Regions from separate parts of the Enterobacter adelaidei genome, predicted to be linked through region 2. Evidence: predicted binding sites of a transcription regulator. Region 2 holds the regulator's gene; the other holds the start of a gene.
What was found. Region 2 encodes LexA, which represses DNA repair genes until DNA is damaged. Its sites were predicted from a motif close to TNCTGTATGTACATACAGNA; they were not measured.

Region 1 (3,210 bases), on a different replicon from region 2:
GCCGGGACGCTCGGCGATCAGCCAGTCCACATCCACCTCGGCCAGCTCCTCGCGCTGTGGCGCTCCTTGGTAGCCGGCATCGGCTGAGACAAATTGCTCCTCTCCATGAAGCAGATTACCCAGCTGATTGAGGTCATGCTCGTTGGCCGCGGTGGTGACTAGGCTGTGGGTCAGGCCACTCTTGGCATCGACACCAATGTGGGCCTTCATGCCAAAGTGCCACTGATTGCCTTTCTTGGTCTGATGCATCTCCGGATCGCGTTGCTGCTCTTTGTTCTTGCTAGAGCTGGGTGCCTCAATGATGGTGGCATCCACCAAAGTGCCTTGGGTCATCATGACGCCTGCTTCGGCCAGCCAGCGATTGATGGTCTTGAACAATTGACGGGCCAGTTGATGCTGCTCGAGCAGGTGGCGGAAATTCATGATGGTGGTGCGATCCGGCAGGGCGCTATCCAGGGATAATCGGGCAAACAGGCGCATGGAGGCGATTTCGTACAGGGCATCTTCCATGGCACCGTCGCTCAGGTTGTACCAATGCTGCATGCAGTGAATACGCAGCATGGTCTCCAGCGGATAGGGCCGTCGGCCATTGCCCGCCTTGGGATAAAACGGCTCGATGACAGCGGTCATATTCTGCCATGGCAGAATCTGCTCCATGCGGGAGAGGAAAATCTCTTTTCGGGTCTGACGGCGCTTAGTGCTGAATTCACTATCGGCGAAGGTGAGTTAATGGCTCATGATGTCCCTCTGGGATGCGCTCCGGATGAATATGATGATCTCATATCAGGAACTTGTTCGCACCTTCCCTAGACTTAACGATGTTAAAATTTTGGTTGTATTAAAATCCTCCTGCGAAAGTGAAATCATCCATGTATTATCTTTATGATAGTCGGTGATATAAATAAAATGAGATGTAAAAGGCGTTGAGTGATTGAACTCTCCTAGGTAATGACTCCAACTTATTGATAGTGTTTTATGTTCAGATAATGCCCGATGACTTTGTCATGCAGCTCCACCGATTTTGAGAACGACAGCGACTTCCGTCCCAGCCGTGCCAGGTGCTGCCTCAGATTCAGGTTATGCCGCTCAATTCGCTGCGTATATCGCTTGCTGATTACGTGCAGCTTTCCCTTCAGGCGGGATTCATACAGCGGCCAGCCATCCGTCATCCATATCACCACGTCAAAGGGTGACAGCAGGCTCATAAGACGCCCCAGCGTCGCCATCGTGCGTTCACCGAATACGTGCGCAACAACCGTCTTCCGGAGCCTGTCATACGCGTAAAACAGCCAGCGCTGGCGCGATTTAGCCCCGACGTATCCCCACTGTTCGTCCATTTCCGCGCAGACGATGACGTCACTGCCCGGCTGTATGCGCGAGGTTACCGACTGCGGCCTGAGTTTTTTAAATGGCGGAAAATCGTGTTGAGGCCAACGCCCATAATGCGGGCGGTTGCCCGGCATCCAACGCCATTCATGGCCATATCAATGATTTTCTGGTGCGTACCGGGTTGAGAAGCGGTGTAAGTGAACTGCAGTTGCCATGTTTTACGGCAGTGAGAGCAGAGATAGCGCTGATGTCCGGCAGTGCTTTTGCCGTTACGCACCACCCCGTCAGTAGCTGAACAGGAGGGACAGCTGATAGAAACAGAAGCCACTGGAGCACCTCAAAAACACCATCATACACTAAATCAGTAAGTTGGCAGCATCACCACCTCGCTGAACCTTGCCATATAAGCATCGTACTCAGCCTGGTCTTCAGGAGATAAAAAATTTGGTGGGAGGAGCATCAGAATCCTTTCATCCTAGCTTGTATACCTTCTTCGTAGGCCAGCTCGCCATTATCGGTAAAAGATGGTTTTTGATGTTTATGATAAAGCTTAATTTTTCGTCAGGCTTGATAGCGTTACCGGAGAGATTTGATCTTTTCTCTTCAACTCGCAATACTGTTTATACATACAGTACAAGAATTCGAGTGTAGCTATGTCTGTTATCCTTGAGCACATTAGCAACAAGCCTTACGAAATGGCACCTTTTTTCAGTGATTTACTAAGCTGTGGAGTGATGAGTCCGTGCGCCGGGCATGAAGATAATGAATTAAATTTGCATGAATATGTAGTCCGCAACCGCCCCTCAACCTTCTTTGTCAGGGCGGCGGGCCTCAGTATGATCAATGCCGGTATCAATGATGGAGCAATACTGGTTGTGGATCGGTCTTTAACAGCACGACACGGCTCTATCGTCGTTGCGCTGGTGGATGGAGAGTTTACGGTAAAGATCTTACACACGTATCCTGAGCTGCTTTTGATGCCTTCTAATCCAGCCTATAAGCCGATACGTGTAAATCCTGAATCCCTTGAGATATGGGGCGTCGTCACCTTTGCACTGAATCAGTTCAGCCATGTACATGCACGTTGATATTAACGGAGCCTATGCGGCATTTGAGTGTGCGATGGATCCCAAGCTGTCAAAAAAGCCGCTCATCATAGCCAGCAATAACGATTCGTCCGTCATTGCAATGAATAAACTGGCTAAAAGCGTTGGTATTAAGCGTGGGACCCCAATTTTTAAGTGCAGGGATTTGATTCAGCAACACCGGATCGAAGTCCGGAGCTCTAACTTTACTTTGTATGAAGACTACTCAAATCGCTTCCATGAAACGCTGGAAAGCTTCGCGCCTCAATCGAGTCGATATAGCATAGATGAAAATTTCATGTTATTGAAAAACATGAACAAGATAATAGATTATGAAGATTACGGCCGGTTGATCAGAAGTACACTTCTTCATAATCTGTCCCTTACCTGTGGTGTGGGTTGTTCAAGCACCAAAACCCTCGCTAAATTATGCACCTATGCGAGCAAACGATGGGCAGCTACAGGCGGGGTTGTAGTTTTGACTGATCAGGCCAGGATCAGGAAGCTCCTGAGCCTGATCAGTACCAGAGAAATATGGGGTATTGGTCGAAAGATTAGTGAACGCCTGTCGGCTTTCGGGATCATCACTGCCGGTGATTTTTATAATAGCGACGTTCGCTTTTTACGTAAAAGCTTTGGCGTTGAAATCGAGCGTACCTGGCGGGAACTGCATGGCGAACCATGTTTCCGGCTGCACGAGTCTCCTCCTGTCAGGCAACAGATTATCGTTTCCAGAAGTTTTGGTCAGCGCCTTAATGAGATAGGCAAGCTACATGAGGCAGTTTCATTTTTTACC
Region 2 (3,210 bases):
AAAGCTGTCGCGTCCCAGCCAGGAGACCGCGAAGAACTTCTGGATGCCGTTAAGCATGCGCAGCGGTGGATTCTCTTCACCTTTTTCACGACCCGGGCGACGACCAAACATCACCGAAACTGGCACCATCTGCACATCCAGATCAGGATTGCTGCGGTGCAGGTCGAGATAGTCATGGAACAGCTTGATGGACTCTTCTTTTGGCGTGTAATAGGTAAACACGCGCGGTCCACCGTGAATGAACACGTAGCGCGGCAGCAGAGTTCCGTCAACTTCTAGCGGTTCAAGCGGGTCAGGTAAGTCATGCGCCAGGCACTGGGCGCGAAGCGTCAGTAAGTCTGCCTTCGAGTTATAAGGCAAAACGTACATAATGGGGCGCGACGTATCGAGCCCTAATTCCAGCGCGGGTTCTGCTGGGATAGACTTGCTTTTTACCAGGATGCTTAATGGTAAATTAAGTAATTTGTAGTAAATTCGTGGCCAGCCGGACATAAACGATGTAAAGCCTCTGGTTAATAATGCAATTGCGGCGCAAGGATAACAGAAAGCGCGCAAAATTTCTGTTGTTACCCGTCATACTTCAGGCGGCAGCGAAACGCGCTGCCACTCTAGTTACTGACGCTATTTCCAATAAAAGGTTCTTTTAATGGCCAATAATACCACTGGGTTAACCCGAATCATCAAAGCCGCCGGCTATTCCTGGAAAGGTTTCCGTGCCGCGTGGATCAATGAAGCCGCCTTTCGCCAGGAGGGCGTCGCCGCTATCATCGCGGTGATTATCGCCTGCTTCCTTGATATTGATGCAATAACACGCGTTCTTCTGATCGGCTCCGTACTGTTGGTGATGATAGTGGAAATTCTCAATAGCGCTATTGAGGCCGTTGTTGACCGGATTGGCTCAGATTTCCACGAGCTCTCTGGCCGGGCAAAAGACATGGGTTCCGCTGCCGTGTTGCTGGCGATTATTACTGCGGTCATTACCTGGGTCACGCTGCTTTGGTCACATTTCCGATGAGCCTCGAGGAATAATTAAGTCCCTGGTTTTTTGTGCAGTTTTTGGTTCCAAAATCGCCTTTGACTGTATATACTCACAGCATAACTGTATATACACCCAGGGGGCGGAATGAAAGCGTTAACGACCAGGCAGCAAGAGGTGTTTGATCTCATCCGGGATCATATCGGCCAGACGGGTATGCCACCCACGCGTGCGGAAATCGCTCAGCGTCTGGGCTTCCGTTCTCCGAATGCTGCCGAAGAACACCTGAAAGCGCTGGCGCGTAAGGGCGTGATTGAGATTGTTTCGGGCGCGTCACGCGGTATCCGCCTGCTGGTGGAAGAAGAGACGGGCATTCCGCTGGTGGGGCGTGTTGCTGCCGGTGAGCCTTTACTGGCACAGCAGCATATTGAAGGCCACTACCAGGTCGATCCGGGGATGTTTAAACCGAGCGCTGATTTCCTGCTGCGCGTAAGCGGCATGTCGATGAAAGACATCGGTATTCTTGACGGTGATCTGCTTGCGGTTCACAAAACGCAGGATGTGCGAAACGGCCAGGTTGTGGTCGCGCGTATTGATGACGAAGTGACCGTTAAGCGTCTGAAAAAACAGGGTAATACCGTACAGCTGCTGCCTGAAAACAGCGAATTCTCCCCGATTGTGGTGGATCTTCGCGAACAGAACTTCTCTATCGAAGGGCTGGCAGTAGGGGTGATTCGCAACGGCGAATGGCTGTAATCTCTTCCTGACAGGCTACGGCGTTGCTGTAGCCTGCTTCCTTTACCTCTCCCGGTATTTTTCATGTCACTGCTGACGGCATCAGATAAGGCATTGTGGCGTCTTGCACTGCCGATGATTTTCTCCAATATTACCGTGCCCTTGCTGGGTCTGGTCGATACTGCTGTTATTGGTCATCTGGATTCACCTGTTTATCTTGGCGGCGTGGCGATTGGCGCGACGGCAACCAGCTTCCTGTTTATGCTGCTGCTCTTTTTGCGCATGAGTACCACCGGGCTCACGGCACAGGCGTATGGTGCCAGAGATCCGCTGCGCCTGGCCCGCGCGCTGGTGCAGCCGCTCATTCTGGCGCTTGGTGCGGGAGTATTAATCGTTGTATTGCGCTCGCCCCTGATTGACCTCGCGCTTCACATCGTTGGCGGTAACGAGGCGGTGCTGGAGCAGGCGAAACGTTTCCTGGAAATTCGCTGGCTCAGTGCGCCGGCATCACTGGCTAACCTGGTTCTGCTGGGGTGGTTACTGGGCGTGCAGTATGCCCGCGCGCCCGTCATTTTGCTGGTGGTGGGAAACCTTCTCAACATTGTGCTTGATGTCTGGCTGGTAATGGGTCTGCATATGAACGTGCAGGGGGCTGCACTGGCGACGGCAATTGCCGAATACGGGACTTTTATCATCGGTATGTGGATGGTCTGGCGCGTGCTGGCGATGCGCGGGATCTCTCTTGCGCTACTCAAAACCGCATGGCGCGGCAATATCCGTAAGCTGCTGGCACTCAACCGTGACATCATGCTGCGCTCACTTCTCCTTCAGCTCTGTTTTGGCGCGCTGACGGTTTTCGGGGCTCGGCTGGGGCCAGACATCGTCGCGGTCAATGCCGTATTGATGACGCTGCTGACCTTTACCGCCTACGCGCTGGACGGTTTTGCCTATGCTGTGGAAGCACATTCCGGGCAGGCGTACGGCGCGCGCGAAAGCGGGCAGCTTCAGGATGTCTGGCGGGCAGCCTGTCGTCAGTCAGGGCTGGTGGCACTGGCATTTGCGCTGGTTTATGCCGTTTTTGGCGAGCAGATCATTGCATTACTCACCTCACTTCCCACACTGCGTGAACTGGCGAGCCACTATCTCATCTGGCAGGTGATCTTACCGGTGGTCGGTGTCTGGTGTTATCTGCTGGACGGCATGTTCATTGGGGCTACGCGCGGAGCCGAAATGCGTAACAGTATGGCGGTGGCAGCTGCAGGGTTTGGTCTGACGCTGCTGACGCTTCCCTGGCTTGGCAATCATGGTTTGTGGCTGGCGTTGGCCGTTTTCCTCTCGTTGCGGGGCCTGTCTCTGGCCTTTATCTGGCGCCGTCACTGGCGAAATAATACCTGGTTTCCTTCCCATCACGATATATCGTGACGGTTAAAGATTCCGAATATCAAAATAGCTGCAGAATCCTTAACTACAATTATTATCACGTCCAGCAGAAAAGAACG

Region 1: umuD (translesion error-prone DNA polymerase V autoproteolytic subunit) is a predicted target of LexA. The motif match lies at 1,944-1,963, and genes of this name have one in related genera.

Annotation. Positions count from the first base shown of each region.
Region 1 covers NZ_CP154354.1:180,354-183,563, reverse strand. Annotated here, with positions in the region: gene AAHF05_RS23445 (IS5 family transposase) at 1-672, opposite strand, end outside; one part of gene AAHF05_RS23440 (IS1-like element IS1B family transposase) at 960-1,408, opposite strand; one part of gene AAHF05_RS23440 (IS1-like element IS1B family transposase) at 1,408-1,657, opposite strand; gene umuD (translesion error-prone DNA polymerase V autoproteolytic subunit) at 1,983-2,417, shown strand; gene umuC (translesion error-prone DNA polymerase V subunit UmuC) at 2,407-3,210, shown strand, end outside.
Region 2 covers NZ_CP154353.1:307,659-310,868, forward strand. Annotated here, with positions in the region: gene plsB (glycerol-3-phosphate 1-O-acyltransferase PlsB) at 1-492, opposite strand, end outside; gene AAHF05_RS01500 (diacylglycerol kinase) at 647-1,015, shown strand; gene lexA (transcriptional repressor LexA) at 1,124-1,732, shown strand; gene dinF (MATE family efflux transporter DinF) at 1,796-3,133, shown strand; partial or broken gene AAHF05_RS01515 (hypothetical protein) at 3,130-3,204, shown strand.